2 regions of the Pectobacterium atrosepticum genome follow, and region 1 is predicted to be linked to the other one. Evidence: predicted binding sites of a transcription regulator. Region 1 holds the regulator's gene; the other holds the start of a gene.
What was found. Region 1 encodes sigma-54, which starts transcription at its own class of promoters, with help from an activator protein. Its sites were predicted from a motif close to GTTGGCACANNTTTCGCTNT; they were not measured.
Positions count from the first base shown of each region.

Region 2: the regulator sigma-54 is predicted to act here: its motif matches at 1,416-1,435, upstream of glnA (glutamate--ammonia ligase).

Region 1 covers NZ_CP009125.1:326,346-342,439, reverse strand. The annotation lists gene lptC (LPS export ABC transporter periplasmic protein LptC) at 1-119, shown strand, start outside; gene lptA (lipopolysaccharide ABC transporter substrate-binding protein LptA) at 100-672, shown strand; gene lptB (LPS export ABC transporter ATP-binding protein) at 676-1,401, shown strand; gene rpoN (RNA polymerase factor sigma-54) at 1,451-2,884, shown strand; gene hpf (ribosome hibernation promoting factor) at 2,908-3,195, shown strand; gene ptsN (PTS IIA-like nitrogen regulatory protein PtsN) at 3,292-3,765, shown strand; gene rapZ (RNase adapter RapZ) at 3,927-4,784, shown strand; gene npr (PTS phosphocarrier protein NPr) at 4,816-5,088, shown strand; gene rnk (nucleoside diphosphate kinase regulator) at 5,253-5,663, shown strand; gene pmbA (metalloprotease PmbA) at 5,735-7,075, opposite strand; gene yjgA (ribosome biogenesis factor YjgA) at 7,372-7,923, shown strand; gene GZ59_RS01505 (NAD-dependent succinate-semialdehyde dehydrogenase) at 8,022-9,476, opposite strand; gene aaeB (p-hydroxybenzoic acid efflux pump subunit AaeB) at 9,616-11,604, opposite strand; gene aaeA (p-hydroxybenzoic acid efflux pump subunit AaeA) at 11,616-12,581, opposite strand; gene aaeX (p-hydroxybenzoic acid efflux pump operon protein AaeX) at 12,589-12,792, opposite strand; gene aaeR (HTH-type transcriptional activator AaeR) at 13,413-14,348, shown strand; gene GZ59_RS23775 (hypothetical protein) at 14,457-14,624, shown strand; gene GZ59_RS01475 (hypothetical protein) at 14,805-15,398, shown strand; gene tldD (metalloprotease TldD) at 15,502-16,094, opposite strand, start outside.
Region 2 covers NZ_CP009125.1:22,109-38,202, reverse strand. The annotation lists gene typA (ribosome-dependent GTPase TypA) at 1-1,144, opposite strand, end outside; gene glnA (glutamate--ammonia ligase) at 1,514-2,923, shown strand; gene glnL (nitrogen regulation protein NR(II)) at 3,264-4,313, shown strand; gene glnG (nitrogen regulation protein NR(I)) at 4,322-5,734, shown strand; gene GZ59_RS23360 (YshB family small membrane protein) at 5,878-6,000, shown strand; gene hemN (oxygen-independent coproporphyrinogen III oxidase) at 6,184-7,557, opposite strand; gene yihI (Der GTPase-activating protein YihI) at 7,879-8,433, opposite strand; gene yihA (ribosome biogenesis GTP-binding protein YihA/YsxC) at 8,634-9,272, shown strand; gene spfP (small protein SpfP) at 9,481-9,528, opposite strand; gene polA (DNA polymerase I) at 9,691-12,480, opposite strand; gene dsbA (thiol:disulfide interchange protein DsbA) at 12,858-13,481, opposite strand; gene GZ59_RS00115 (serine/threonine protein kinase) at 13,506-14,492, opposite strand; gene GZ59_RS00110 (YihD family protein) at 14,571-14,840, opposite strand; gene mobA (molybdenum cofactor guanylyltransferase MobA) at 15,054-15,632, shown strand; gene mobB (molybdopterin-guanine dinucleotide biosynthesis protein MobB) at 15,622-16,094, shown strand, end outside.

The sequences.
Region 1 (16,094 bases):
TCACCCTGTACGGCACCAGCTTTACCTCAAGCGGAATGAAAATGCGCGGAAATCTGCGTAACAAAACGGCCGAGTTGATCGAAAAGGTAAAAACCTCTTATGAAATCCAAAACCAATAACCTGATGCGTAACACCCTGATCGCCAGCTCGCTGTTCGCCGTCAGCATTTCCACCTTTGCCGTCACGGGCGATAGCAACCAACCTATTCACATTGATTCAGCACAGCAATCTCTGGACATGCAGGGCAACACGGTGACGTTCACCGGCAATGTTGTCGTTAAGCAAGGGACGATTGAAGTGAAAGCCGACAAGGTCGTCGTGACGCGCCCACAGGGCGGGCAAGGCAGTGAAGTGGTAGAAGGTTACGGTAACCCTGTGACGTTCTATCAGATGCAGGACAACGGCAAACCGGTAAAAGGTCACGCACAGAAAATCCGCTACGAGCTGGCCACCGACTTTCTGGTGCTGACAGGCAATGCCTATCTGGAACAACAGGACAGCAATGTAAAAGGCGATCGCATCACCTATCTGGTGAAACAACAGCAGATGGAAGCGACCAGCGACAAAGGAAAACGCGTGACGACGGTGTTAGTCCCTTCTCAGCTTCAGGATAAAGAGAACAAGAGTCAGCCTTCTCGTTCTCAACAACCGCAACCACGGGTCACTGAATAAGTTATGGCAACATTAACCGCAGAAAATTTGGCCAAGGCGTACAAAGGCCGTAAGGTCGTGGAAAACGTCAGCCTCACCGTCAATTCCGGTGAAATCGTCGGCCTGCTTGGGCCGAACGGGGCCGGTAAAACGACCACGTTCTACATGGTCGTCGGCATCGTCCCACGTGATGAAGGGCGCATCGTCATTGATGACGATGACATCAGCCTGCTCCCCCTGCACGAACGCGCCCTACGCGGCATTGGCTATCTGCCGCAGGAAGCCTCTATTTTCCGTCGCTTAAGCGTCTATGACAACCTGATGGCGGTGTTACAGATCCGTAAAGATTTGACGACCGAGCAACAGGAAGATCGTGCTAATGAACTAATGGAAGAATTCCATATTATTCATTTGCGCGATAGTCTGGGACAATCGCTGTCCGGTGGGGAAAGACGCCGCGTAGAGATTGCGCGGGCGCTGGCAGCGAATCCCAAATTCATCCTGCTGGATGAACCGTTTGCGGGCGTAGACCCGATCTCCGTACTGGATATTAAAAAAATCATTGAGCATCTGCGTGACAGCGGACTTGGCGTGTTGATTACCGATCATAACGTCCGCGAAACGCTTGATGTCTGTGAACGAGCCTATATCGTGAGTCAGGGCAACCTAATCGCCCACGGTTCACCGACCGAAATTTTGGCCGATGAACAGGTGAAACGCGTCTATCTGGGCGAAGGCTTCCGACTCTGATAGGGTAATATTTTCTCTTTGCAGTACTTATGGGACGTTAGCGCGATTTATGAAGCAAGGTTTGCAACTCAGGCTTAGCCAGCAACTGGCCATGACCCCACAGCTCCAACAGGCCATCCGCCTGTTGCAACTGTCCACGCTTGAATTGCAACAGGAGATTCAACTGGCGCTAGAAAGCAATCCGTTGCTCGAACAAACGGATCAGCACGACGAAATCGAGTCATTTGAAAAGGCAGATAGCGATTCACTGGATACCGGTGAAGCCCTTGAGCAAAGGGACATGCCGGAAGAATTGCCGCTCGATGCCACCTGGGATGAGATCTACTCCGCAGGCACGCCGTCGGGCACTGGCTCTGACTATCGCGATGAAGAACTCCCTATTTATCAAGGCGAAACCACGCAAACGCTTCAGGATTACCTGATGTGGCAGGTTGAGCTGACGCCATTTTCAGACACCGACGCGGCCATTGCGACTTCTATCGTCGATGCGGTAGACAATACAGGCTACCTGACCGTGCCGCTGGGGGACATCCTCGACAGCATCGGTGACGACGACGTGACGCTGGAAGAAGTCGAAGCCGTACTTAAACGCGTGCAACGCTTCGATCCCGTTGGCGTCGCCGCCCGCGATCTGCGTGATTGTCTGCTGGTACAGCTTTCCCAATTTGACGACAGCACACCGCGTCTGGCCGAAGCTCGCCTGATCGTCAGCGATCATCTCGATCTATTAGCCAACCATGATTTCCGCAGCCTGATCCGCGTTACCCGTCTGAAAGAAGAGGTGCTGAAAGAAGCGCTAGCGCTGATCCAATCGCTCGATCCACGTCCTGGGCAGTCGATCAACACCGGTGAATCCGAATACGTGATTCCTGACGTGCTGGTGCGCAAAGTTCAGGGAATCTGGGCCGTTGAACTGAATACCGATAGCGTTCCCCGATTGCAGATTAACCAGCAATATGCTGCTCTGGGCAACAGCGTACGTAACGACAGCGACGGGCAATTTATCCGCAGCAACCTGCAAGAAGCGCGCTGGCTCATCAAGAGCCTAGAAAGCCGCAATGACACGTTGCTGAAAGTGACCCGCTGTATCGTCGAGCAACAGAAGGATTTCTTCGATCAGGGTGAAGAATTCATGAAGCCCATGGTACTGGCAGACATCGCGCAGGCGGTGGATATGCATGAATCCACTATTTCACGCGTGACGACACAGAAGTTCCTGCACAGTCCGCGCGGCATTTTTGAGCTAAAATATTTCTTCTCCAGCCACGTAAATACCGATAGCGGTGGAGAAGCCTCGTCAACGGCAATTCGCGCGTTGGTGAAGAAGCTTATTGCAGCGGAAAACCCCGTGAAGCCACTAAGCGATAGCAAGCTTACGGCACTGCTCTCCGATCAGGGCATCATCGTGGCGCGCCGTACCGTTGCAAAATACCGAGAGTCTTTATCTATCCCACCATCAAATCAGCGTAAACAACTGATTTGATCTCAACAGAGAAGGAAGACACTATGCAGCTCAACATTACCGGACACCACATCGAGATCACTGAACCACTGCGTGATTTTGTGAATGGCAAATTTGCCAAATTAGAGCAGTATTTTGACCGGATTAATCAGGTCAATGTGGTATTGAGAGTGGAAAAAGTTCAGCAAATTGCCGAGGCTACGCTCCATGTTAATGGTGGAGAGCTGCATGCAACCTCTGAAGCGGAAGATATGTACGCCGCGATAGATTTATTGATTGATAAGCTGGCGAGACAGCTCAATAAGCATAAAGATAAACTCAAGCAGCACTAATTTTCTCCTTTGCCGTTTAGCAAAGGAACAAACTCGGCCCATCTAACAGGTGGGTCGGGATCACCAGAAGTGAAAGCGTCGTTAAGTGAAAATAAAATGAGCCACGATTCCGTATTGCAACTCAGCACTGTATTACGTCCTGAGTGCACCAGAAGCACCGTCCACTGCCAGAGTAAGAAACGGGCACTGGAAATTATCAGTGAGCTGGCCGCTAAGCAGCTTAATATTCCTTCGCAGATTATCTTTGATGCCATTCTCACGCGGGAACGTATGGGCAGTACGGGAATCGGCGGCGGCATTGCAATTCCTCACGGTAAGCTGGAAGACGATAATGCGCTGGGCGCCATCGGTGTTTTCATTCAGTTAGAGCAACCAATCGCTTTCGATGCCATTGATAATCAGGCCGTTGATCTGCTTTTTGCCTTGCTGGTTCCAGCGGAACAATGTAAAACCCATTTGCACACCCTGTCGCTTGTTGCCAAGCGACTGGCGGATAAAACGGTTTGCCGACGCCTGCGTGCGGCGCAAAGCGATGAAGAGCTGTACCAGATTATGACGGAAGCGGATTAAACCGGATAATCGCCATACTCACGATGACGGGCAATTCGCTGTAGAGTCAGAGAATGCTTGCAATCCTTGCGCTAAGCCGTCATTTTTTTAGCTCTACATCACTTTATATAAAATAGCGGCAATGAAAATTCGCCATCACATTGCCAGAGGGGACTCGTCAGATGGTGCTGATGATTGTCAGTGGTCGCTCAGGTTCAGGGAAATCTGTCGCCCTGCGCGCATTAGAAGATATGGGGTTCTACTGCGTAGATAATCTACCAGTGGTGCTATTGCCAGAACTGGCTAATACGCTTGCGGCACGTAACATTTCCGCGGCTGTCAGCATTGACGTGCGCAATATGCCGGAATCGCCGGAAATCTTTGAGCATGCCATGGAGCAACTGCCACCAAGTTTCTCGCCTCAACTACTGTTTCTGGATGCCGATCGCAATACGCTGATTCGTCGCTACAGCGATACCCGTCGCCTGCACCCGCTGTCCAGTAAGAACCTGTCACTGGAAAGCGCGATTGATGAAGAAAGTGATCTGCTGGAACCGCTGCGTTCACGCGCCGATCTGATTATTGACACCTCAGAGATGTCCGTGCACGAACTGGCCGAGATGCTGCGCACACGGCTGCTCGGCAAGCGAGAACGCGAGCTCACGATGGTGTTCGAATCGTTCGGCTTCAAGCATGGTATTCCTATCGATGCCGATTACGTCTTTGACGTGCGCTTCCTGCCAAACCCGCACTGGGATCCGAAACTGCGCCCGATGACTGGTCTGGATAAGCCCGTTGCGTCCTTCCTCGACCGACATACCGAAGTTCACAATTTCATCTACCAGACTCGCAGCTATCTAGAACTGTGGCTGCCGATGCTGGAAACCAATAACCGTAGCTATCTGACCGTCGCCATTGGCTGTACTGGCGGTAAACACCGTTCAGTGTACGTCGCTGAGCAGTTGGCAGACTACTTCCGCTCACGCGGTAAGAACGTACAGTCACGCCACCGTACGCTGGAAAAACGGAAACCTTCGTGATAGTCGGCAAACCAGTACAACAAGGTAACCAATGACAGTCCGGCAAACGGTTGAAATTAAAAACAAGCTGGGTATGCATGCTCGCCCAGCGATGAAGCTGTTCGAGCTGGTGCAGAGCTTTGATGCGGAAGTGATACTGCGCAATGACAGCGGCACCGAAGCGGAAGCCAGTAGCGTGATTGCCATGCTGATGCTGGACTCGGCCAAAGGCCGACTCATCGAAGTAGAAGCCACTGGCCAAGACGAAGAACAGGCGCTTGCTGCCGTCATCGGGCTGTTCGAAGCGGGGTTCGACGAAGACTAGCCATTTCCTTAGCAGGCTATCAACAGGCCTTCGTGACAAGGATCGCTTCACTTTCCCCCCCGAACCTCCTACTATCCCTAATATCATATTTTCTTATACCCCCTGCTCCTCTGGGCGCGGGGGGTTATTTTTATATCATCTGAAAACATCAACTGGAGAGGAGTATGACGAAACCTAACCTGACAATCAGTGAATTGGATGCAGAACGTCTGGATAAGTTATTGGAGCAGCCCGCCTTTGCGGACAGCGATATCGCACAGGCGTTGAATGACGAACTGGATCGGGCAGAAATTCTGCCTTCAGCATCGATTCCCTCACATGTCGTCACCATGAATAGTCGGGTGCGTTTCCGCGATCTGAATACCAATGAAGAGCATATTCGCACGCTGGTTTATCCAGCCGCTGTGAAGGACAGTAAAGAACCGCTGTCGGTGATGGCTCCGCTGGGCGCAGCACTATTGGGAATGCATGTGGGAAGCGCTATCACCTGGCAACTGCCAAACGGTGAAGAAACGCGAATTGAAGTGCTAGAACTACTCTATCAGCCAGAAGCCGCAGGCGAGTACCACCGCTAAGCCGGAGAAATGCTATAGAGTAACAGCCGTCGGACACTGCCGACGGCGACGGTTACTCATGCAAGCCAGGTTTATTCCCCTGCGATTTTCATCTCTGGTAGCAACACGGAACCACACTGGATATTGCTTCGGGTTTCGATATCGTTCCCCACCGTCACAATATTACGCAGCATGTCTTTCAGGTTACCCGCGATCGTAATCTCGCTGACCGGATACTGAATTTCGCCGTTTTCGACCCAGAAACCGGATGCCCCACGGGAATAATCCCCCGTTACACCGCTAACACCTTGTCCCATCAGTTCGGTCACCAACAGGCCTTTGCCCATCTGCTTCAACATACCGTTGAAATCCAAACCTTGTCCGGCAATCCGCCAGTTGTGGATACCACCAGCGTGGCCGGTGCTCTGCATCCCCAGTTTACGCGCGGAATAACTCGTCATCAGCCAAGTCTGCAACACGCCAGCCTTCACAATGTCACGCGCCTGCGTCCGCACACCTTCGCTATCGAACGGCGTAGAAGCCAGCCCTTTCAACAGGTGCGGATGTTCCTCAATCGTCAGCCACTCTGGCAGAATCTGCTGGCCCAGTTTATCCAGCAGGAAAGTGGATTTACGATAAACGCTGCCGCCGCTGATGGCACCAACCAAATGACCAAACAGGCCCGTTGCCACTTCCGCAGAAAACATCACCGGTGCCTGCATGGTTGGCAGTTTACGCGGTGACAGCCGGGATAACGTCCGGCGCGCACACTCTTCGCCCACCCATTCAGGGCTACGCAAATCCTCCAGCGCACGGCCGATGGTGTAAGCATAATCCCGTTCCATATTGCCATTAACTTCGGCAATCACGCAGCTGGACATGGAATGACGGCTGGAGCAGTAGCTTTTCAGCAGGCCGTGGCTATTGCCGAACACCTTAACGCCGTAGTGACTGTTAAAGCTGCCGCCTTCGGTGTTGGTGATACGCTTGTCAGCCTGTAATGCAGCCTGCTCTGCGCGAGCCGCTAACTCAATGCCACGATCCGCATCCAGTTCGGTTGGATGGAACAGATCCAGATCCGGCGCGTCAAACGCCAGAAGATCGCGATCCGCCGGGCCAGCAAAAGGATCGACAGAGGTATAGCGCGCAATATCCAGCGCGGCCTGAACGGTACGCGCTATCGCATCTGGGCTGAGATCGGTAGACGATGCACTGCCTTTACGCTGTTGATGATAAACCGTGATGCCCAAGGCACCATCGCTGTTGAATTCGACATTTTCAACGTCACCATAACGGGTACTGACGCTAATCCCCGTCGTTTTTGACACCGCGACTTCTGCCGCATCAGAACCGGCACTCGCCAGTTCCAGCGCCTGAGCAACCGCGAGTTCCAGCGCTTTACGCTGCTCTGCAACCTGAGTAGTTATCGTCATTGTTCTGCCATAATGAGTGGAAGAAAGCTCACCATCATCATCCCCGCAACAAGCACAAAGGGGAGGTATACTTTAAATACTTCGCGTAGCCAACGCATAGGCAACTTGAAGTATGACGAGCATAAAAATGGTGTAGCATAATGCTTTCTAGTCTAACAGGATCTACGGACAATTTCGCACAAAGCCCAAACCTGTTAGTATCAGCCTCTTTTTTCTGGTGGGCACGCTGTTCACCATCCCGGAGCCGCTACGCGTAGCGTTAAGAATTGCTCCTGGACACTTTTTAGGAGCCAACCATGAAACAAAAACCCGAAGACTGGCTGAATGACGTCCCGGATAATCAAGAAGACGACGAAGATGATGAAATTATCTGGGTCAGTAAAAGCGAAATAAAGCGCGATGCCGAAGCGCTGAAAGATCTCGGTGCGGAACTGGTTGATCTGGGCAAAAATGCCCTGGAAAAGATCCCACTGGACGACGATCTGCGTGCGGCAGTGGAGCTAGCGCAGCGGATCACGAGAGAAGGCCGCCGCCGTCAGCTACAGCTGATTGGTAAGTTGTTGCGCGCCCGCGATCCAGAACCAATCCAAATCGCGCTGGATAAGCTGAACAACCGTCATAATCAGCAGGTGGCATTATTCCACAAACTGGAACAACTGCGCGACCGCCTGATTACCGAGGGAGACGATGTGATTCCAGAGATTCTGGCACTGTATTCACATGCCGACCGTCAGCAGCTGCGTTCTCTGGTGCGCAACGCGCAGAAAGAAAAAGCGGCTAACAAACCGCCGAAAGCCGCACGTCAGATCTTCCAATATCTGCGTGAGCTGGCTGAAACCACAAACTAACGGCGATAACGGGATGAGGAGTAATAATTCACTCATCCCGTGTATTACCTGTATCTCATTGCGTTCACGATCAATTCAGATCGCGACATCCATTCAGATCACAACCCGCCCACGTGCCAGGTTTTCACTTCCAGAAACTCGTCTAGCCCCAGTACAGAGCCTTCGCGGCCTAGCCCCGATTCTTTCACGCCGCCAAATGGCGCAAGCTCAGTCGAAACGGCACATTCGTTAATGCCAATCATGCCGCTCTCCAACGCTTCTGCCACGCGGAACACACGCTGCAAATTCTGGCTGTAGAAATAAGCCGCCAGACCAAACGGCGTATTGTTGGCGCGTTGAATCACCTCTTCTTCCGTTTTGAAACGAAAACACGGGGCAACCGGGCCAAAGGTTTCTTCCTGCGCAAGCAGCATCGCTTCGTTAGCGTCAACAATCACTGTCGGTTCAAAAAAGCTGTGGCCCAGCTTGTGTCGTTTACCGCCAACAAGCGCCTTGCCGCCTTTCTCCACCGCATCATTGACGTGTTTTTCCACCTTCTCGACAGCAGCCTCGTCAATCAGTGGGCCGAGCACGACACCGTCATCCATACCGTTGCCGACCTTCAGCTTTTTCACTTCTTCCGCAAGCAGGGAAACAAACTCATCATAGACGCCGTCCTGAATATAAAACCGATTGGCGCTGACGCAAACCTGACCTGCATTACGAAAGCGGTTAGCGATCGCGCCTTTCACCGCGGCCTGAATATCCGCATCATCAAACACGATATAAGGCGCGTTACCACCCAGTTCCATCGACACTTTCTTCATGGTGTCGGCGGCGTTGCGCACCAGCGTTTTCCCTACTGCCGTTGAGCCAGTAAAGGAGATTTTGCGTACTTTATCGCTCGCCATGACGGTATCGCTAATCGCCTGCGTATCGCCCGCGACACCGTTGAGTACACCATCCGGTACGCCCGCCTGTTGTGCCAGCGCCAACAGTGCAAATGCAGACAGCGGCGTGTTGTTCGCGGGTTTTATCACGCCGGTACACCCCGCCGCCAGCGCCGGTCCTAACTTACGCGTCAACATCGCCAGCGGGAAATTCCACGGCGTAATCGCAACAACGACGCCAACGGGTTCACGCGTGGCATAAATCTTCGAACCGGGCTTGGCGGGGGGAATAATTTCGCCGTTGACGCGTTTTCCCTGCTCAGCAAACCACTGAATGAAATTCGCCGCATAAACGACTTCGCCTTCGGCTTCCTGCACCGGTTTGCCCTGCTCGGCGGTCATCAACTCCGCCAGATAGCGTTTATTCTCCAGAATCAGCTCGTACCAGCGATACAGAATTTCAGAACGTTCCTTCGCGGTTTTACGCTTCCAGGCGGGGAATGCGGCATGGGCAGCGTCAATCGCCGCCTGCGTCTCTTTCTTTCCCGCTTTCGCTACACGGGCAATAGACTCACCCGTCGCCGGATTCACCACCTCGAAAGTGGCTGCGCCCTGCTGCCACTTCCCCGCAACGAAGTAGCCCGTTTTAAACAGTTCATGATCCTGTAAATGGTTTCCTGACATCGTGTTACCTCCTGAAAATGGTCATATTCCCTTACGTTCTGAGGGAAGCTATGGATAATTCAGTATAGAAGTGATGAACACGGCCTGCGCCACTCTCGGATTAATCGTTCGACTGGTCGCGCTGTCTCGTCCATTAACATTAGTTGCTCAGCGCATGCTGATAATCACGCAGGATCCCAGTCAATCGACCCACGGGCGCAGTCACGCTCGGGGGAAGCTGCTGTTCTGTCAGCATCTGCTGATAACGTTCAAGTTCATCCAACAGCTGCGCAAAATAGCGGCTGCGCGTAGCATCGCGTCGGGCTGAAATCACCTGCTCCGCCGTTGCACGAATCTGGCGATGAAAAGCAGACAGCGCAGCGTTTTGCGGAATATCCAGCGTTCTCAGACGTTGGTGCATGATGATCAGCCACAGGGCAAGGCGATACTTGGCAATGTCGTCAGGAAAGCGGTTCAGCAGCAGGAAAAGCTGTTGATACAGCGCAGGCAAGTGATTTTCCTTGCGCCGCGCTCTGTTGGTGGTCAGTGCCGAAACCGCACCATACACAAAGCGATTCAACAACGTTCTCCCCGTATGCGCCTTGGTGTTATCCCGGATCAGCATGATCACCATCAGCGCCAGAAAGCAGCCGATGATCTGGCCGATCGCGCTGTCCAAAAACTGGCTAACGTTGAATGTCATCGGGTTATCCAGCACCAGGATATTGATCGTACTGGCCAATGCACCCAGCGAGCCTAGCCGACGCTTTTGTACTTCAAGCCCGAGAAAGAAAGCCATCCCCCCCAGACTCAGACACAGCAGCAGCATACTTTGCTGCGTTGACGGCATGATAAACATGAACATCAGCGCACCCAGTGGCAGCGCATAGATCGTTCCAAAAAGAAAATCCTTCGCCATCATCTGTGGATTTGGCAAACGCATGGCAAGCGACGTCACCACCGCAATCATCACCATACACACGCTGCCAGACGTCCAGCCAGTGCTGAGCCAGAACAGGCAGCCTAGCGCCGTCGCCACACCGGTGCGTAAACCGTTAATCATGGCGTGATGAGTTTCCGCCGAGGGCGCTTTAATTTCTACATCACTGTTCAGCACGTCAGCTTCTATCGTGTTGAGGCGTCCGTTGGCCTGCACACCCTTCGCCAGCAGCAGATAGCGCGTCGCCGCGCCAACCCAATCGATCAACGTAGGCGGCACGTCACGGCTGTCAGCAGCGATCAGGTGACGCAATGCTTTCACACGGCAATGCACATCCCGCAATGACTCAACAGGCTGATCCAACACCATCTTCAGGCTACTTTTTACAGGGGTCGGGACATCCTGCAAAATCAGGTAAGTTTCACACACCTGAGTGATCATCATGAGCGATTGCGTATGCAACGACGTTAAGCGGCGATTGCTGTTCTGCCAGCGCGAGGACTCCAGCATCAGGCTACTGCGCATACCGCTGAGCGCGGTCGTTTTGCGCACCAACGCATGCCATGCCGCATCTATCGCTTCTTTCTCCGTCCCGCTCATGCTGAGTTGCAGTAACCGATACTGATCCACCAGCAGTTCACCGATGCTACGGTCAACATCCTGCTTGATCGATCGTGGTGAGAACAGCAAATCCGCCAGAATGGCGCAGACGATGCCCAGCACAATCTCGCTACAGCGCTCCACAGCGAACTGCGGCGTCAGCAGCGGCGTTCCCTGCGTAGAGACAATGATAATCAGCGCGGTATAACCCGCCAGCCCAAATATATAGGCGTTTTCGACTTTAACCAGCGAGGAAACCCAGGTACAGAGGCCGGCCCAAATACAGCACAGCATCAGCATTACCACAGGCGCACGAACGGTAGCGATAATGATGACAAGTGCACCAATACAGCCAATAAAAGTCCCAATAATACGTAACATACCACGATGGCGAATTGCACCGGAAAACGGCTCGCCACCTGCAGCAAATGCGGGGCCAGCAGCGACAATCGCCGCGGTGAGAACCGACCAGCGCGGGGTTTCCAGCTGTAGGTGGAAACCCAGAAACAGGGACAGCACAATCGCAAAGCTCAGTTTGAAAGCGAAGCGAAGGCGCGCAAACTTCGGTGTTGTAAAGAACAAGGATCCTGTTAATGACGAGGTTTTCATCATCGCCTCACTTAGCCAAACTCACGCAGGCGATAAAGAAGGCGGATAAGTGGCGAAGGCTTTTTGTCATTGTTGACCTGCTCGCCAGTAACCACCACAGTCGCCGTCGTGCCAGCTGGGTAGAGGTCGCCCATTTGCCGATCGAGGCGAATTTTTACCGGCACGCGCTGCGCTAAACGCACCCACTCCAGATTAGAATCTACGTTAGCCAGGCCTTTAGTATTCGCACTGTTGCTGCTGTTATTTATCCCAGCCGCCACGCTATCAACGGTGCCGTAAAATATCTTTTCGCTACCCAGCGGGGTGATTTCCGCACGATAGCCACGGCGAACGCCTTCGAGCTTGGTCTCTTCCATGTACGCCAGCAGGTAAAACGAATCCTTCTTCACCAGCGCGACCGCCGTATTACCGCGTTCAATGAACTCGCCGCTTTGCACATGCAGGTTGGTGACCCAGCCGTCAGCAGGCGCGCGTACCACGGTACGATCCAACTCCAATTTCGCCAGAGACATTACCGCCTGCGCTTTAGCAAGCTGGTGCGTTGCGGTTTCTAGCGCATTGTTGGACTGATCGATATTTTCCTGTGACATCGCACTGACGCCCAGCCGCGCACGACGTCCTGATTCCCGGCGTTTTTCCGTCACCAGCGCCTGATAGTAAGCAACATCGGCTTCCGCCTGCGCCACGGCCTGGTGGTAACGCGGCTGGTCGATGACAAACAGCACATCGCCTTTGTTCACCAACTGATTGTCCGTGACACGAACGTCGGTCAGCAACCCGCTGACGTCCGGCGCGATCGCCACCACATCCGCCGTAAATTTGGCATCTCGCGTCCAGGGCGATTCGGTATAAAACGCCCAGACACGAAAAATGGCCACAATCGCACACAGCACAATCACCAGCGTGATGACCACACGACTCAGTTTTTTGGTCAGCGCGGCCTGCTGCCTAAACAAGGTTAAAAAGAAACTTTTCACAGACGCCTCACAGACCGTAACGGAACAGTAAATAGAACAAGCAGCAGAACAGCGCGCTGTTAAACAGCGCAGGATGCCAAACGAAGTCATAGATACCCGTCGGTTGCAGCAGACGGTTCACAACAAAAAATAGGGTCAGCGACACCATCAAGACAAAAAATACGGGGGGAAATGACAGCCCGAACAGCACCATAACCGGGAGTGAACTCATCCTCTTTTCCTTTTTTCTAGTAGATAGCGGTAGCGAGCAAGTGTGCTACCGGATGGTCAATTATGTGGTGCAATAACGCAGCGTAGTGCTGACGTTCAGCATCGACAAAAGCGCTTCATCCCGCAGGCTGACGGCCAACGGATTGGATAGCGTTAAACTGATGAGTAGCGATGTCAGCAGGGACTGACTAACGATGGGGAATCAGCGTATTACTCTATACCCGTCATACTTCAAGCTGCATGTGCGTTAGCTGCGTTCACTCACCCGAATCACTTACCTGTGTAAGCTCATCGGGATGAAATGAGAGACATCCTGTCTCTCACCGAAGGCCAGCCGTTGGCTGGTCAAATTCGTTCCAGACGAATTTGTCCCTCGCTTGCCGCGTTATTCGGCCTGATGGCCTCACCCCTTCGGGGTCAGCGCAAGCTCTGTTCAAAAACACCTTGCCGTTTTTGTCCTGCAACTCGAATTATTTAGGCTATATATTGGATAAATAATTATTGGGGAGCCTTGAGCGGACAATGTTCCACTCGGTATCACCGGATAGGCTATATTATGGATGCTTATTATCACCTTATCTACATAGTGTGATCTAAATCACTTTTAAGCCAGAGTGAATAATGGAAAGACTAAAGAGTATGTCGGTGTTTGCCCGCGTGGTGGAATGTGGTTCTTTTACCGCCGCCGCACGCCAGTTGCAGATGAGCGTATCCGCCGTCAGCCAGACCGTCTCCAAGCTTGAAGATGAACTACAGATTAAGCTGCTGAACCGCAGTACGCGCAGTATTGGTCTGACGGAAGCGGGAAAAATTTACTATCACGGCTGCCGTAGAATGCTACATGAAGCTCATGAGGTACACGAACAGCTTTATGCCTTCAACAACACGCCGATCGGCACGCTACGCATTGGTAGTTCGTCTACCATGGCGCAGAATGTGTTATCCACCATGACTGCCGCGATGCTGAAGGAATATCCTGGTTTGTCCGTCAATCTGGTCACCGGCATTCCGGCTCCCGACCTGATCGCCGACGGACTGGATATCGTTATCCGCGTCGGTGCACTACAGGATTCCACCCTGTTTTCGAAACGTTTAGGCTCGATGCCGATGGTGGTCTGTGCCGCGAAAAGCTATCTGGCGCAGCACGGCACGCCGGATAAGCCAGCAGATATGGTGAATTTTTCCTGGCTGGAATACAGCGTGCGGCCCGACAGTGAATTCGAACTGATTGCACCGGAAGGCATTTCGACCCGCGTCACACCACAGGGGCGCTTTGTCACCAACGATCCGCAAACGCTGGTACGCTGGCTCAAGATCGGAGCGGGTATCGCGTATATTCCGCTCATGTGGATTGTGGACGAAATCAATCGTGGCGAAATCGAGATTCTATTCAACCGCTACCACTCCGATCCGCGCCCGGTCTACGCGCTTTACACCCGCAAAGACAACCTGCCGCTAAAAGTACAGGTCTGCATTAACTATATGACGGAATACTTCAAGAACGTCGCCCTTACATATCAAAGCTATCGGCAGGATCATGGCGAGGACAAAAAGTAGGTTTTGCAAAGAGAAAATGCGAAGCGTTTTCCTCTTTCATATAAAACGCATCCCCATCCCAGCATCTGTGCGTTATACCTCTCTCTTCGTTCAGGAGAGTAAAATCACATGGATAACGTACGAATAAATTCGTACAATACGGGTGAGGGGATGGGGTTCAAGAATGCCAAAAAGCAGCTTATCGTCTGTTTGCAGTCAGGTAATGTGCTGCATGAAGCCAGAGGGAATATCAGCACGAAGAATTTGCTGGCAATCGGACAAATATCAATAACATAACTCATTGATATTATTTATAAATCAACGGGGACATCCTACTCTTCTTCACCCCATCATTTTGCAGCACATGTTGATGTTCATATCATCCGTTGCCGCTATCGAGGAGTGCCGTGGTATATCAAGTGGTACTTTACCGAGCCGGATTGTGTCTTTATTAGCGTCCACCATTGAGGCGATGACATGAAAATTTTCAAAGTCGGCGATACACAGGCAACGCTCTGTAATACCTGCCAATCATATGAAACAGCGACGTTTCAACTTAAAGACGTCCCATTCAGTGATAACAGTGGCGTGGTGAGACAGGTTCTAGTGGGCGTTTGCGATCGCTGCGGGAATGTTGCCATCATCCCTCATCAGTCCACCCCCATGATTAAGAAAGCACTAGATGTGCAGCGTAAAGCACTGGAAAGTCGAGTCCCCGCGCACATGATAGACATCCTAAATCTGGCAAGCTGCGAATTAGGTGGGGAACCCGATTTTATTCCCACCCTGATGAAATACTATCTTCACACTCTGGCGGCTGACCACGCAGCGGCAAAAGATATCCCGCGTTTTCTACAAAGTGATTTGGCAAAAGGAAAATCCGAGAAGCGCCTTTCTCTTAAAGGCAGACATGTTGCGACAGACATTGACGTACTAAAAACCACGACAAACATCTCCAGCACAACAGACCTGTTAAAAGGCATTGTTCTCAAAATTAAGGAAGATGTTTTGGTACAGAGGGATGAGATACACATCAAGCAGCTCAAATCGATTATTGCTGCCGTGTCCTGATTTTGTGATCTGCTACATTGCGATCCACAACATAACAGCTCCCTAGAAAAAACCGCGCTGATAAAAGCGCGGTTTCAAAGGGGACTCTGGGTATCAGAACGAATTATGCGGTGCCGCCGACGGTCAGGCTTTCCAGCTTCAGCGTAGGCTGACCAACGCCGACTGGCAGGCTTTGGCCTTCTTTGCCACACACGCCAACGCCTTTATCCAGCGCCAGATCGTTTCCGACCATAGAGATCTGCTGCATCGCTTCAATGCCGGAACCAATCAGCGTCGCGCCTTTGACTGGCGTGGTGATACGACCCTTTTCGATCAGGTACGCTTCGGATGTCGAGAAGACGAACTTGCCAGAGGTGATATCAACCTGACCGCCACCAAAGTTTGGCGCATACAGACCGTATTCAACGCTGGAGATAATCTCTTCCGGCGTGGATTTCCCAGCCAACATGTAGGTGTTTGTCATACGCGGCATCGGCAGATGCGCATAAGACTCGCGGCGACCGTTGCCGGTCGGCGCTACGCCCATCAGACGAGCGTTCAGCTTGTCCTGCATATACCCTTTCAGAATGCCGTTTTCGATCAGGATATTGTATTGTCCCGGGACACCTTCGTCATCCATAGAGAGAGAACCACGACGTCCGGTCAGCGTACCGTCATCCACCACCGTACACAGTTCTGACGCGACAAGTTTGCCCA
Region 2 (16,094 bases), 300 kb from region 1:
CGGCCAGTTCAAAGCCTTCACGACGCATGTTTTCGATCAGAACTGACAGGTGCAATTCACCACGGCCAGAAACACGGAACGCATCAGCGTCTTCGGTTTCGTCAACACGCAGGGCAACGTTGTGCACCAGCTCTTTGTTCAGACGCTCCAGAATCTGGCGCGACGTCACATACTTACCTTCTTTACCACAGAATGGTGAGGTATTGACGTTGAAGAACATGGTAACGGTAGGTTCATCCACGCTCAGTGCTGGCAGCGCTTCGACATTCTGCGGATCGCAGATGGTGTCGGAAATGTTCAGCTCGCCCAAACCGGTAATCGCGATGATATCGCCTGCTTCCGCTTCGGTAGCGTCGATACGCTCCAGACCCAGGTGAGTCAGAACTTTACCGACTTTACCGTTACGGGTTTTGCCTTCGCTATCAACAATAGTAACTTGTTGGTTAGGCTTAACTTTACCGCGCTTGATACGGCCGATACCGATAACGCCAACATAGTTGTTGTAGTCCAGCTGAGAGATCTGCATCTGGAACGGCGCATCCATCTCAACCAGAGGCGGAGAAACGTGATCGACAATAGCTTGATACAGCGGAGTCATATCTTCCGCCATGTCGTTATGGTCGAGACCCGCGATACCATTCAGCGCAGAAGCATAAATGATCGGGAAATCCAGTTGCTCGTCAGTCGCATCCAGGTTCACGAACAGGTCGAATACCTGATCGACAACCCAGTCAGGACGCGCACCAGGACGGTCAACTTTGTTGATAACCACAATAGGTTTCAGACCGTTGGCAAACGCTTTTTTGGTCACGAAACGAGTTTGCGGCATAGGGCCATCCATCGCATCAACAACCAGCAGTACCGAGTCAACCATCGACATAACACGCTCAACCTCGCCGCCGAAGTCGGCGTGTCCCGGGGTATCTACGATGTTAATACGGTAGTCTTTCCAATTAATGGCGGTATTTTTTGCGAGGATAGTAATTCCACGCTCTTTCTCCAAATCGTTGGAGTCCATCACACGCTCAGTTGCTTCGACACGTTCACCGAACGTTCCGGATTGTTGCAACAGCTTGTCAACCAGGGTGGTTTTCCCATGGTCAACGTGCGCAATAATGGCGATGTTACGCAAATTTTCGATCACAGCTTTGCCTCAGGCATTTAGAAATAGCGCGCTATTGTACACGTATTAATCGAGGGACTAAACAAGATCACAAGCATCTATGATAAACAACCTAGAGCTGCCTGCTTTGTGATCCCTTTCACGGTGCAAAAGCGCTACAAGCGAACATGAATGCACCAAATAAGTGCAATAATTCACATACGAAGCACCAACTTGGTGCTTTAGACTATAATGGTGCAGTGGGTTTCCGTGAGAAAGCCCCAAGGGGCAACACATTGCACGAATTTAAAAAGTTGGCACACTTTTAGCTTTAGTCTACTCACGGCAACAACATCAATCCACAACGATATTCGTTCCACGACGATAAATGACCAATCGGGAGAACCAAGTATGTCCGCAGAACATGTTTTGACGATGCTGAATGAGCACGAAGTGAAGTTTGTTGATTTACGCTTCACGGATACTAAAGGTAAAGAGCAGCACGTCACCATTCCGGCTCATCAAGTCAATGCCGACTTCTTCGAAGAAGGTAAAATGTTTGATGGTTCCTCGATTGGCGGCTGGAAAGGTATTAACGAGTCAGACATGGTTCTGATGCCAGATGCCAGCACCGCGATGATTGATCCGTTCTTCGAAGATACCACGCTGATCATTCGTTGTGACATCCTTGAGCCAGGCACCATGCAAGGCTATGACCGTGACCCGCGTTCTATCGCGAAACGTGCGGAAGATTTCCTGCGTTCTTCCGGTATCGCCGACACCGTCCTGTTCGGGCCTGAGCCAGAATTCTTCCTGTTTGATGACATCCGTTTCGGCAGCAGCACTTCCGGTTCCCATGTTGCTATCGACGATGTCGAAGCCTACTGGAACTCCGGTAAAGCATACGAAGGTGGTAACAAAGGTCACCGTCCAGGCCTGAAAGGCGGCTATTTCCCAGTTCCACCTGTCGATTCATCACAGGACATCCGTTCTGCTATGTGTCTGACCATGGAGCAAATGGGTCTGGTTGTTGAAGCTCACCACCACGAAGTGGCTACCGCTGGTCAGAACGAAGTGGCTACCCGCTTCAACACCATGACCAAAAAAGCTGACGAAATTCAGATCTACAAATATGTCGTGCATAACGTGGCTCACGCCTACGGTAAAACAGCGACCTTCATGCCAAAACCCATGTTCGGTGATAACGGTTCTGGTATGCACTGCCACATGTCTCTGTCTAAAGACGGCACTAACCTGTTCGCTGGCGACAAATACGGCGGCCTGTCTGAAATGGCTCTGTTCTACATCGGCGGTGTTATCAAGCACGCTAAAGCCATCAACGCCCTGGCGAACCCAACCACCAACTCCTACAAGCGTCTGGTCCCAGGCTACGAAGCACCTGTTATGCTGGCTTACTCTGCCCGTAACCGTTCTGCTTCAATCCGTATCCCAGTGGTTGCTAGCCCGAAAGCACGTCGTATCGAAGCGCGCTTCCCAGACCCAGCAGCTAACCCGTACCTGTGCTTCGCTGCACTGCTGATGGCTGGCCTCGACGGCATCATCAACAAAATCCACCCTGGCGATGCGATGGACAAAAACCTGTACGACCTGCCGCCGGAAGAAGAAGCAGAGATTCCAAAAGTTGCAGGTTCTCTGGACGAGGCCCTGGCTGCACTGAACGAAGACCGCGAGTTCCTGACCCGTGGTGGCGTGTTCACCGACGACGCTATCGAAGCGTATATCGAACTGCGTAAACCTGAGATTGACCGCGTTCGTATGACGCCACACCCAGTTGAGTTCGAACTGTACTACAGCGTGTAATAACGAAAGCATCTTATTTATACCCTAAATAATTCGAGTTGCGTGAAGGCGGCAACCGCACGAATCCCCAGAAGCTTACACAAGTAAGTGACTGGGGTGAGTAAGAGAAGCCAACGCACAAGCAGCTTGAAGTATGACGGGTATACCTCGGTGTGGTTGGGTGTGCTGATACCCGGCCATCGCCGATAAACAACAGAATACTAAGAAGTTTGTTCTTGTTGCCGTGGAAACGCCTCAGCCCATCTTTGGATGGGCTTTTTTCACCACCGGCATTGGCCGCTGCGACGTAACATTCATCATCCACACTACAATGCACCATGCTGGTGCGGGAGTCTGCATTATGGCAACAGGCACGCTGCCCGATGCTGGGCAGATCCTAAATTCTCTGATAAACAGCATCTTATTGCTGGATAACGATCTAGCGATTCACTATTCCAACCCGGCAGCACAGCAATTACTGGCACAAAGCTCGCGTAAATTATCCGGCACACCGCTGCCAGACTTGCTGGGATATTTTTCTCTGAATATCGATTTACTGCGTGAAAGTCTGGATTCAGGGCAAGGTTTTACGGATAACGAAGTCACGCTCGTCGTGGATGGCAAAGCGCACATCATGTCGCTCACCGCTCAGCGGGTACAGAACGATTTTATTTTACTGGAGATGGCGCCGATGGATAATCAGCGCCGTCTCAGTCAGGAGCAGCTTCAACATGCGCAGCAGCAGGCCGCCCGTGATTTGGTCCGAGGCCTGGCGCATGAGATAAAAAATCCGCTTGGCGGGTTGCGCGGTGCTGCACAGTTACTTGCCAAGGCATTGCCCGACCCAGCATTGACGGAATATACCAAGGTCATCATCGAACAGGCGGATCGCCTGCGTAATCTGGTTGATCGCCTGCTCGGGCCACAGCAGCCTGGCCTGCACGTCACCCAAAGCATCCATCAGGTCGCCGAACGCGTTTGCCAACTTGTCTCGCTGGAAAAGCCAAATAACGTGACGCTGGTAAAAGATTATGACCCCAGCCTGCCAGAGTTGACGCACGACCCCGACCAGATTGAACAGGTTTTGCTGAATATTACCCGCAATGCGCTACAGGCGCTGGGCGAGGAAGGCGGGACGATTACGATACGTACCCGCACGGCTTTTCAGCTCACTTTACACGGCGTGCGCTACCGTCTCGCCGCACGTATTGACGTGGAAGATGATGGCCCCGGCGTACCTGCTCAACTACAGGACACACTGTTTTACCCGATGGTGAGCGGACGCGAAGGGGGAACCGGTTTAGGGCTTTCCATCGCCCGCAGTCTTATCGACCAGCACTCCGGTAAAATTGAATTTAACAGTTGGCCAGGACACACCGAATTCTCGGTTTACCTGCCTATTCGCCAGTGAGGTTCACAATGCAACGAGGGATAGTCTGGATTGTCGATGACGATAGCTCCATCCGTTGGGTGCTTGAGCGCGCGCTTGCTGGTGCGGGTTTAACCTGCGCAACGTTTGAGAACGGAAATCAGGTACTGCATGCGCTGGCGACACAAACGCCTGACGTTCTGCTGTCCGACATCCGCATGCCAGGGATGGATGGATTGGCGCTCTTACAGCAAATCAAACAGCGCCACCCGATGCTCCCGGTCATCATTATGACGGCACATTCCGATCTGGATGCCGCCGTCAGTGCTTATCAACAGGGCGCGTTCGACTATTTGCCGAAACCGTTTGATATTGATGAAGCTGTCGCGCTGGCTGAGCGCGCGATCAGCCATTATCTGGAACAGCAACAGCCGGTACGCAACCAGCCGATCAATGGCCCGACAACGGACATTATCGGCGAAGCACCTGCGATGCAGGATGTCTTTCGCATCATTGGCCGCCTGTCTCGCTCATCGATCAGTGTACTGATTAACGGCGAATCGGGAACGGGTAAAGAACTGGTGGCGCATGCCCTGCATCGTCACAGTCCGCGCACCAAAGCCCCTTTTATCGCCCTGAATATGGCAGCAATTCCTAAAGACCTGATCGAATCAGAATTGTTTGGTCATGAGAAAGGCGCATTTACGGGCGCAAACCAAATTCGTCAGGGCCGCTTTGAACAGGCCGATGGTGGTACGCTGTTTCTGGATGAAATCGGCGACATGCCGCTAGACGTGCAAACACGTCTGTTGCGCGTATTGGCCGACGGGCAGTTTTATCGCGTTGGCGGCTATGCCGCGGTGAAGGTGGATGTCCGCATTATCGCGGCAACACACCAAAACCTTGAACAGCGCGTGCAGGAAGGTAAATTCCGTGATGACCTGTTTCACCGCCTGAACGTGATCCGCGTTCATCTGCCGCCGCTGCGTGAGCGTCGGGAAGATATCCCCCGTCTGGCGCGTTATTTCTTGCAGGCCACGGCCAAAGAGTTGGGTGTCGAACCGAAGAATTTGCATCCAGAAGCGGAAACGGCACTAACCCGTTTACCGTGGCCTGGCAACGTTCGCCAATTGGAGAACACCTGCCGCTGGTTGACGGTCATGGCCGCGGGCCAGGAGGTGCTGATTCAGGATCTGCCACCTGAGCTGTTCGAGACCACTGCGCCCGATTCTACCGTGCATATTTTGCCAGACAGTTGGGCAACGCTATTAGCACAATGGGCCGATCGTGCGCTGCGTTCCGGTCATCAAAACCTGCTGGCGGAAGCACAACCAGAAATGGAAAGAACGCTGCTTACGACAGCATTACGACATACGCAGGGACATAAACAGGAAGCCGCAAGGTTACTGGGATGGGGTAGAAATACTCTGACGCGTAAACTAAAAGAGCTGGGAATGGAGTAGTGAGATTGCTTTTTTATTATCCAATTGTTAACAAACAAACTGGTGATAAAAAATACAATCTGGCGCACGAAATTGTCATTAATTTGTCCTTTACTTGCCTCGAGTCAGCAGTATGATCGTGTCGCTGATTCGGGAGGAACACCATGCTGGACTCATTGATTTCCGTTGCAACACATGGCGCTGAAATTGGCTCTGCGGCAAGCCATTCGCCGCAGGCTGCTATTGCCGCCGTTTTGTGTGCTGCACTGATTAACTTCTTTAGTTGATCCTATATACCCTAAATAATTCGAGTTTCAGGAAGGCAGCAAGAGAAGGAATCCCGATGAGCTTACTCAGGTAAGTGATTCGGGTGAGTGAACGCAGCCAACACACCTGCAACTTGAAGTATGACGGGTATAAACGTTTGAGAACAGCCAGTCGGTACTAACATCGACTGGCTGTTTTTTTGGTTAAATCACGCGGGAAAATTGCTGCGTTCTAAGCTTGCTACGTAAATAAACATCAAAACACATACAGATATTGCGGATCAGCAAACGTCCTTTCGGCGTTACAGCCAGCCCGTCTTCCTGACTATCGACTAGCCCATCAGCCACCAGCGGTGCCAATAACGCTAAATCCTGCTCAAAGTAGGTTTTAAAGTCGATGGCATATTCCGCTTCAATCGGCGCATAGCTGAGTTGGAAATTACAAATCAGCGTCTTAATCACATCGCGGCGGAGACAATCATCACGCGTCAGCTGTAACCCACGCCACAGGCCATTTCCTTTGTCTTTGACCTGCGCATAATACTGTTTCAGCTCTTTCTGGTTCTGGGCATAGTTATCACCGATCATACTAATCGCTGAAACGCCCATACCGACAAGATCGCTATCGCCCTGCGTCGTATAGCCCTGGAAATTGCGATGCAGCGTCCCTTCCCGCTGGGCCACCGCCAGCTCATCGTCCGGGCGAGCGAAGTGATCCATACCGATAAACTGGTAGCCCGATTGCGTCAGCGATCCAATCGTCTGTTGCAGAATATCCAACTTTTGCTCCGCACTCGGCAAATCCGCGTCTTTAATCTTGCGCTGTGCCGCAAACAGGCTGGGCAAATGCGCATAGTTAAAAACGCTAAGCCGATGCGGACTTAATTCAGCAACGCGCTGTAGCGTAAAAGCGAAGCTTTCCGGCGTTTGTTTCGGCAGACCGTAAATCAAATCAATATTGGTTGAGGTGAAGCCAAGCGCCTTCGCCCGCTCAATGAGGGCAAAAATAAAGTCTTCATCCTGCTCACGATTGACCAGCTTCTGAACGTCTTTATTAAAATCCTGCACCCCCATGCTAAGGCGGTTAAACCCTTCAGCACGCAGATGATCAAGGACGTCCAGTTCAATTTCCCGCGGATCGACTTCAAGCGACAGCTCAGCCTGCTCAGAAAAAGAGAACAGCTCGCGCAACAGCGACATTAGCCGGCTAATTTGTAATTTATTCAGGTAGGTTGGCGTACCGCCGCCCCAATGCAATTGGGTTACCGTTCGTCCTGCAAATAGCGGCGCACGCTGGCGAATTTCCAGCTCAAGCACATCAAGGTATTCATCCGCTTTATGCTGCTGCCGCGTAACCAGCTTATTACAGCCGCAGAAATAGCACAGCCGATGGCAAAAAGGGATGTGGATATACAGCGACAGCGGTCGCTGTGGGTAACGGGCGATGGCATGCTGAAACGCGGGCTCATCATAAGCTTCACTGAATTCTAACGCTGTGGGATAAGACGTATAACGCGGCCCAGAATAGTTATATTTTTGAATCAGGGCCAGATCCCAGTCAACGGACGGTATCGACATATTCGCTCACTCCTTACAGTTTTTACTCGGTGGGTTATCCTTCCCCTCCTTCAGATCACCAAAAAATGGCGTTCAAAAACGCTCCCGGCGTTTTGCTACTCGTCTCATCCCTGAGACTCGCCCTAAAAGGCCGTCACGTTGTGACGTTCAAAAACGCTCCCGGCGTTTTTGTCTTGGGCGTCGAACTTGATTCACGCGCCCGTTAAACAGGGCGCGATGCAATCTGTGCTTACGCTTCGACAATAGCCATAGTTTACTGAACAGACAGAGCAGATAAAACGTAACCAGCAATATCAGGAGCAGAAACAGCCATTTCATTGATTAGAGCGCGTCTTTCGGGTTATTACGTTTTAAAAGCTGCAACATGTCTTCCTGTTGCTCTTCTTCGTCATCATCACCCAGCTCGATTCCAAGTTCTTCCATCAAGATGTCGATACGGTCCAGCGTTTCATCAACCCATGACTGATCTTTGGCACTCAGCGTTTCGCCACTATCCAGACGATCCAGCAATGCATCCAGACGCGTATCATTTTCTAACATTGCCAGCTCTTCTTCCGGTGACATCGTCGGCTTGGCAGCAACAACTTTCTCCACAGGCTCAGAAGGCTTCGACTTAGGCTTCGGTTTAACGATGGCGCTATCCAACACGCCAAGCTGTACAGGCTTTTTACTGCCGATACGTGGATCGGCTACTTTACGTTGGCCAGAATTCTGATCGGTAGACGCTTTTTCCTGAGTTCGGCTACCCGCTGAATGACCACGATGTTTTTTATCTCTTTTCCGCTCACGCGCTTCACGCTCCAGTTCTTCGCGGGTTTTTCTTTTTACTTTGGATTTTTCTGCCTTATCGGCAACCCCTTTGACAGGTCGGTTCATAATGTTGTTCTCAGGTACACAGATATAAGGGAAGTGCGGCGGAATCTAGCAGAAAGCTGGGTAATAAAAAAGCGCCCATATCAGACGACTGAGCTTTTCTTTTCACATCAGTCTGCTGCACTTTGGGGCAGATAAAGCCGCCTTTATTGTCAGTTACAGGTATAATCCCCAACCAGACAGAGATCCAGATAGAGATAACGATCGTGACCCAGCAATATAACTACCACATGACGCGTTTTATCATCAGCGCTCCGGATATTCGCCACCTGGAAACCGATAACGGTATTGAAGTGGCCTTTGCTGGGCGTTCTAACGCCGGAAAATCCAGCGCGCTGAACACGCTGACCAACCAGAAGAGTCTGGCACGAACCAGTAAGACACCGGGCCGTACCCAGTTGATCAATCTGTTCCAAGTGGCCGAAGGCGTGCGTTTAGTTGACCTTCCCGGCTATGGCTATGCCGAAGTGCCGGAGCAAATGAAGATCAAGTGGCAACGTGCGCTCGGTGAATACCTGCAAAAGCGTAACAGCCTGAAGGGTCTGGTTGTACTGATGGATATTCGCCATCCGCTGAAGGACCTCGATCAGCAAATGATTCTGTGGGCAGTCGATGTCAAGCTTCCAGTCTTAGTGCTGCTGACCAAAGCCGATAAACTAGCTTCAGGCGCACGTAAGGCACAGTTGAATATGGTTCGCGAGGCTGTTTTGCCATTTATGGGTGATATTCAGGTCGAGGCATTTTCGTCACTGAAAAAAATCGGCGTCGATAAACTACAGCAGAAATTGGATAACTGGTTCAGCACATTGCAACACATTGAAGAAGAACAAGACGCTGAATAATCCTTTCGCGTGATGCACGGGTGTCATTACTCACATCACGCCCCCCACTTTCCCGCGATGATTACCCACCAGAGACGTTCTTTTCACACCAAAAATCGTGCTGACACGTTACTATCTGTTAGGCAGTTACTGGCGTTTTCAGGTTAAAAAACTTGGATAAAACCCATAAAAAACGCCCCGCTCAAAACTGAGCGGGGCGGCTAAATATTCAGCCAAATCCGATTACGTGAAGTAAAAGGTCTGAAAGATAGAACATCTTACCTCTGTACCCTACGTCTTTAACTCTACCCTATTTTTTCACGGGAACAAAGGCTTTTTTGTTGTTTACTTTCATACAAAATGGTTATCGATTACACAAAGTTAAACCAGGTCACACAATACTGTTATTTAATTACAGAAATAGCGCAAGAATCGGCCATTAATGTGCTTGATCCCAGTTCATGCCTGTACCGATATCTACCTGCAACGGGACATTCAATTTCATACATCCTTCCATTAATATCTTGATTTTACTAATAGATTCTTCAATAACTGAATCGTGGATTTCGAAAACCAGTTCATCGTGAACCTGCATGATCATCTTCACCAACGGCGTGTCTTTCTGTAGCCAATCGTCAATCGCGATCATCGCTTTCTTGATGATGTCAGCTGCTGTCCCCTGCATCGGGGCATTAATCGCCGCACGCTCCGCACCTTTACGCGCCATCGCATTACGAGAATGGATATCGGGCAGGTAGAGACGGCGGCCATCCAATGTAGACACATAGCCATGCTCCGCCGCCTGTTGGCGCGTCCGCTCCATGTAATCTTGCACGCCTGGATAACGCTCAAAATACAGGTTCATGTATTTCTGCGATTCGCTACGGGGAATATTCAACTGACGCGACAAGCCAAACGCACTCATGCCGTAGATCAGACCGAAGTTGATCGCTTTCGCACTACGACGCTGTTCTGATGTCACCTTATCCAGCGCAATACCAAACACTTCTGACGCCGTTGCCCGGTGGATATCTAGCCCATTTGCGAACGCATTCAACAGCCCTTTATCACCCGATAAGTGCGCCATGATACGCAGCTCAATTTGCGAGTAGTCAGCTGCAACAATGCTGTAGCCCTTAGACGCAATGAATGCTTGACGAATACGACGTCCTTCATCGTTACGCACCGGAATATTTTGCAGATTCGGATCGCTGGAAGACAAACGACCGGTAGCAGTAACAGCCTGATGATAAGACGTATGCACGCGCTTCGTCGCCGGATTGATCATCAGCGGCAACTTATCGGTATACGTGGATTTCAGCTTGGCCAAGCCACGATATTCGAGGATCAACTTCGGCAGAGGGTAATCCAGTGCCAGTTCAGCCAACACTTCCTCATTGGTTGACGGTGCACCTTTTGGCGTTTTCTTCAGAATCGGCAGCTTTTGCTTTTCATAAAGAATGCCCTGTAGCTGTTTGGTCGATGCGAGATTGAACTCTTCGCCAGCCAACTCATAGGCTTGTGTTTCCAGCCCCGCCAGACGCGTCGTTAGCTCTTTTGAGTGTTCTGCCAGAATGGCAGGATCGATCAGCACACCGGTACGCTCGATTCGGGATAAAACCGGAACCAGCGGCATATCGATAGCCTGGAAGACCTGACACAGATCGGCATGCGGCTGGAGTTTTCCCCACAGCGTCTGGTGCAAATGCAGCGTAACGTCTGCATCCTCAGCCGCATACGGCCCAGCCTGTTCCAGTGCGATCTGATTAAACGTCAGCTGGTTTTTTCCCTTACCCGCAATCTCTTCAAAGGTAGTGGTTTTGTGTTTCAGATAGCGCTCGGCCAGACTGTCCATATCGTGACGACCCGCAACGCTGTCGAGCACGTAAGATTCCAGCATGGTATCAAACGCAATACCGCGTAAATCGATGTCATACCGCTGCATCACGCCTTTATCAAACTTGAGATTCTGACCAATTTTAAGCAGTTTCTCATCTTCCAGCAGCGGTTTGAATAATGCCAATACTTGGGCACGATCCAACTGCTCAGGCGCATCCAGATAGTCATGTGCCAACGGCAAATAGGCCGCTTCACCTGGCTTAATCGCGAATGACAGACCAATCAGATTGGCGGTGAGCGTATCCAGCCCATCGGTTTCCGTATCAAAAGCAAAAACCTCAGCCTGTTTTAAACGCTCAATCCAATCCAACAGCGTTTTTTCATCAAGAATCGTGACATAACCGTCGGCAGACAGTGTAGGCGCGTTATCTTCTTCAACCGCCTGCTCAACCACCGCATTACTCACAGTCTGAACAGGCTGGCTGCTCTTTTTACCCTGCATCCAAGTGCCTGATTCAATATCTGATAACCAGCGTTTAAATTCATAGCGGGAAAAGAGGCGATGCAGTTCATCCACGTCCAGCTCGTTAACGGTGAGCTGCTCACAGCTGAGTTCAAGCTCGACATCCGTTTTAATGGTGGCAAGCTGATAAGAGAGGTAGGCCACTTCTTTATGCTGTTCCAGCTTCGGTGCCATGGTTTTCGCGCCACGGAAAGAAAGCTCAGCAATTTTATCAAGGTTGGCATAGAGCGAATCCAGCCCGCCAAGCCCTTGTAATAGTGCCTGCGCGGTTTTCTCCCCTACGCCTGGTACACCGGGAATATTATCCGATGCATCCCCCATCAGCGCGAGGAAATCGATAATTAGCTCGGGAGGTATACCGTATTTATCACATACCTCCTGAGGGCCAAGAATCGTGTTGTTCATGGTATTAATGAGCGTCACGCTCGGTGTCACCAGCTGTGCCATATCTTTATCGCCAGTACTAATCAGCACCGACTTGCCCGCTTTTTCCGCCTGCACGGCGAGCGTACCAATCACATCGTCTGCTTCTACGCCGGAAACAGCCAGAAGCGGCAGCCCCATCGCTTTCACCATACTATGCAGAGGCTCTATCTGCTCACGTAGATCCTCCGGCATCGGTGGGCGGTGAGCCTTATAGTTTTCGAACAGTTCGTCGCGAAACGTTTTCCCTTTCGCATCAAAAACAACGGCAACGTGGCTGGGATGATATTGCAGCAACAAACTGCGTAGCATATTCAGCACGCCATACATTGCACCGGTTGCTTCTCCCGCACTGTTTGTTAACGGTGGGAAAGCGTGATAAGCACGATACAAATAGGATGAACCGTCTACCAGTATTAAAGGATTTTCTGCAATCTGAGCCATAGTCTGCCGTAATCATTGTGGTCTGTCATAGCGCTAAGCATGCCATAGGTCAGGGAAAGAGACGATCCTTAACGTAAGATATTGGCTGGTTTTGCATGGATCCTCGCAAGATCTTCTTGTGGATAACTTTGTGCATAGTTTTACCCGTTTAATTACTAATTTTTACTGTTATTTCAATATGGTTTTTTATATTCATTAATTTCATGAAGTTATAATATAAACCATTTATTTTAGAGACTCAGTAAACCGTCATCCAATTTGTGGATATAAACAAAAAGATAAATAGATATTGTGGTGTGGTGAGAGATATAAGATAAGAGGGTGAACCGCGAGAAGGTATAAAGCCATGCGGTTAACCCGCATGGCCTATTAAGTGATTACTTTTTGGTAATGAGGAATTTCACCACGTCAGCGTACTGTTTTACATATCCATCCATTGAACTGGTATCAAGACCATCATTCTTGATCATATATTTACCGTTAACGAACATGGCAGGAACACCGCGTAATTGTAAATCTGCGGCCGCTTTTTCCTGCTGGGCAACCAGCGATTTCACGACAAAGCTATTCAGTGCACCATCAAACTCTTCCGCGCTCACACCCGCTTTAACAAAGACTGCCCGAATATCTTCTGGTTTTTGTACGGTCTGTGTTTTCTGAACGGCATCAAACATCAGCGGAGTAATTTTATCTTCTACGCCCAGCGCCATGGCGACAGCCCAAGCCTGCGTCAGGTTTTTACCCAATGGGCCCAAGAAGTCCACGTGATAACGTGTCATCTTCGTCCCCTCTGGTAACGCTTTCTTTACTGCATCAGGAACGTGATAAACCTGCTCAAACTGATAGCAATGCGGGCAATAGAAAGAGAAAAACTCAAGAACCTGAGGCTCTTGAGTCGCAGGTTTATCTAATTCTACATATTGCTTACCGTCAGAGAACTCTGCAGCAGAAGCACTAAATGCCAGAACAACGCCAATCAGCGCAAGCCATAATCTTTTCATAAATTTCACTCTCTCCATTTAATTTCAGTACATTGGCATTAGCTGTAGAGGAGGTTCCTGTAACAGCTGAGTTTGCCCAATAAAAATTGCCGTTTGCTTCAACCAAAAATCAGCATCCGTCATCCAAGGGAAATTTTTCGGAAAAGCAGGATCCTCCCAGCGACGAGCAACCCAAGCCAGATAATAAACCTGCCGCATCGCACGAAGAGGCTCAATCAGCGCGAGCTCTTTCTCCTGAAAATCCGCAAATTCGCTATAGGCTTCTAATAAGATATCTAATTGAATACGTTGTTCACGACGGTCGCCGTGCAGCAGCATCCATAAATCCTGTATTGCCGGACCATTGCGAGCATCATCCAAATCAACAAACAGAGGGCCATCACGCCACAAAATATTTCCTGGGTGACAATCCCCATGTAGACGCAGTGGCCGCCAGTCGCTGTGCCAATAAGTTTCAACTGTATCAATCAGTTGACGGGTTGCCTGTAAAAAACTATGTCGATGTATTTTCGGTATTAGCGGACATGTCTCCAACAGCCGATAAGGTTCATGCAGATATTCATTTACCCCTATCGTCGGGCGCTCGGTGAATAACGATTTCTGCCCCGTCTGGTGAATCCGTCCGAGAAAACGGCCTACCCACTCTAGCTGCTCTTCATTATCCATTTCATACTGCCGCCCCCCTATACTGGGGAATACAGCAAAATGAAATCCTTCATAGACGTTCAATGTCTGCCCATTAAGCGAGACGGGGGCGACAATAGGGACTTCATCTTCTGCCAACTGCAGGGCGAAAATATGCTCTTCCTGAATCTGTGACTCGCTCCACCGTTCCGGGCGATAAAATTTCACTACGAATCGTTTACGATCTTCATCCGCAAACTGATATACCCGGTTTTCATAGCTGTTTAATGCCGTCAGGCCGGAATCAACGCGCAACCCAACATCCAGCAAAGCATCCACGATCAGATCTGGGAATAGCGTCTGGAAATTAAATACCGAACTATTCATCGCGGCCACAAATGGTCAGAGGCGACATAAGATATACGCGTGCAATAGTTAGCATCATGAGCGTGTTATTCCTTTCCACTAATTTTTAATAACCCCACGGGCACGAAGCAAAGCTGTTTTGAAATCTTCCTCATAGTCTTTCTTCAGACCGGGAATGACTTGTTCTTTATCTGAATCACGCATTTTCAGATGGTAAATAAGGATATCATCTGTCAGTTCATTTAACTGCCCCTCGAACCCCGCCTCCTGTGCAAGGTTTTGTAAAAATTGCACTAGGTTTAAATCGGGCTCTTTTTGCCAGGCTGGATGCAAGAGTTCAATCAGTTCATTAACGCGATGACATTTCATTTTTTTCTCCTTAAAAACGATTTGTACTCAATAAATTTCAAGAAGTAGAAAACAGCTTGAGCAATGTTGAGCCTATAGCGATAAAAATAACAGCCTTGCGCACATGAGGAAAGAACTTGGTCTTCTGTAAAAGTTTTTAGAGAATAACGTATGGTTTCTCCCTCACAAGCTTTCGGTACAGAGAAAAGTAGGAATAGATAATTGGGAAGTAAAATGATTACAGGCGTTATTCTCGCGGGCGGACGTGCAACACGCATGGGCGGACATGATAAAGGTCTGATAGTACTGAACGGGGTGCCGCTATATCTGCATGTCTTATCTCGGCTTAAAACACAGGTCGACGAGATCATAATCAGCGCTAACCGTAATCAGGATATATATGAGCAAAGTGGATGCCGGATTATTGGTGACTCTGATGCAAACTTTCCAGGCCCGTTGGCAGGTATTCTAAGCGGATTGCATGCATCTACATCCGAATGGATTGTATTCGTCCCTTGCGATGTCCCAGTCTTTCCCCTCGACTTGGTGCGCCGCTTGTGGCAAGCACGGGGGGAAGCAAATGCTGTTTATGCCACAGACGGAGAACGTCCACATCCCACATTACTCTTAATCAATAAAAACCTTATTGAACGGCTGGAAGCTTATCTGCATCTCGGAAACCGTAAGTTAATGCTATTTATGGAACAAGTCGGAGCAAAACCTGTTTCATTCAACGATCAGCCTGAAGCCTTTCACAATTTGAATTCGCCTGAGGATCTATCCAACTGGGAGGATCATCACCGTGAATTCTAATCATTTACCCTTGCTCGCTATTGTCGCCTACAGCGGTACAGGTAAAACAACGTTACTTAAGCACGTCATCCCTCTTCTGGCTAATCAGGGTATCCGAATCGGATTAATCAAACATACGCATCATCAGATGGATATTGATACACCAGGTAAAGATAGCTATGAGTTACGTAAGGCAGGTGCGGCACAAACCATTGTTGCCAGCAGCCAAAGGTGGGCGTTGATGACTGAGACTCCAGAGCAAGAAGAACCCGATCTTTACGATCTGGCTGAGAAAATGGATGCATCAACTCTCGATCTGGTGCTGGTTGAGGGTTTTAAACACGAAAAGATCGCTAAAATAGCCTTATTTCGTCAATCGTTGGGCAGAGAGTTAAATGATTTGATCGATGAATGTGTCATCGCAATTGCAGCGGATTCAGAGATAGACACCATACTTCCAGTGCTTGATATCAATCAACCAAG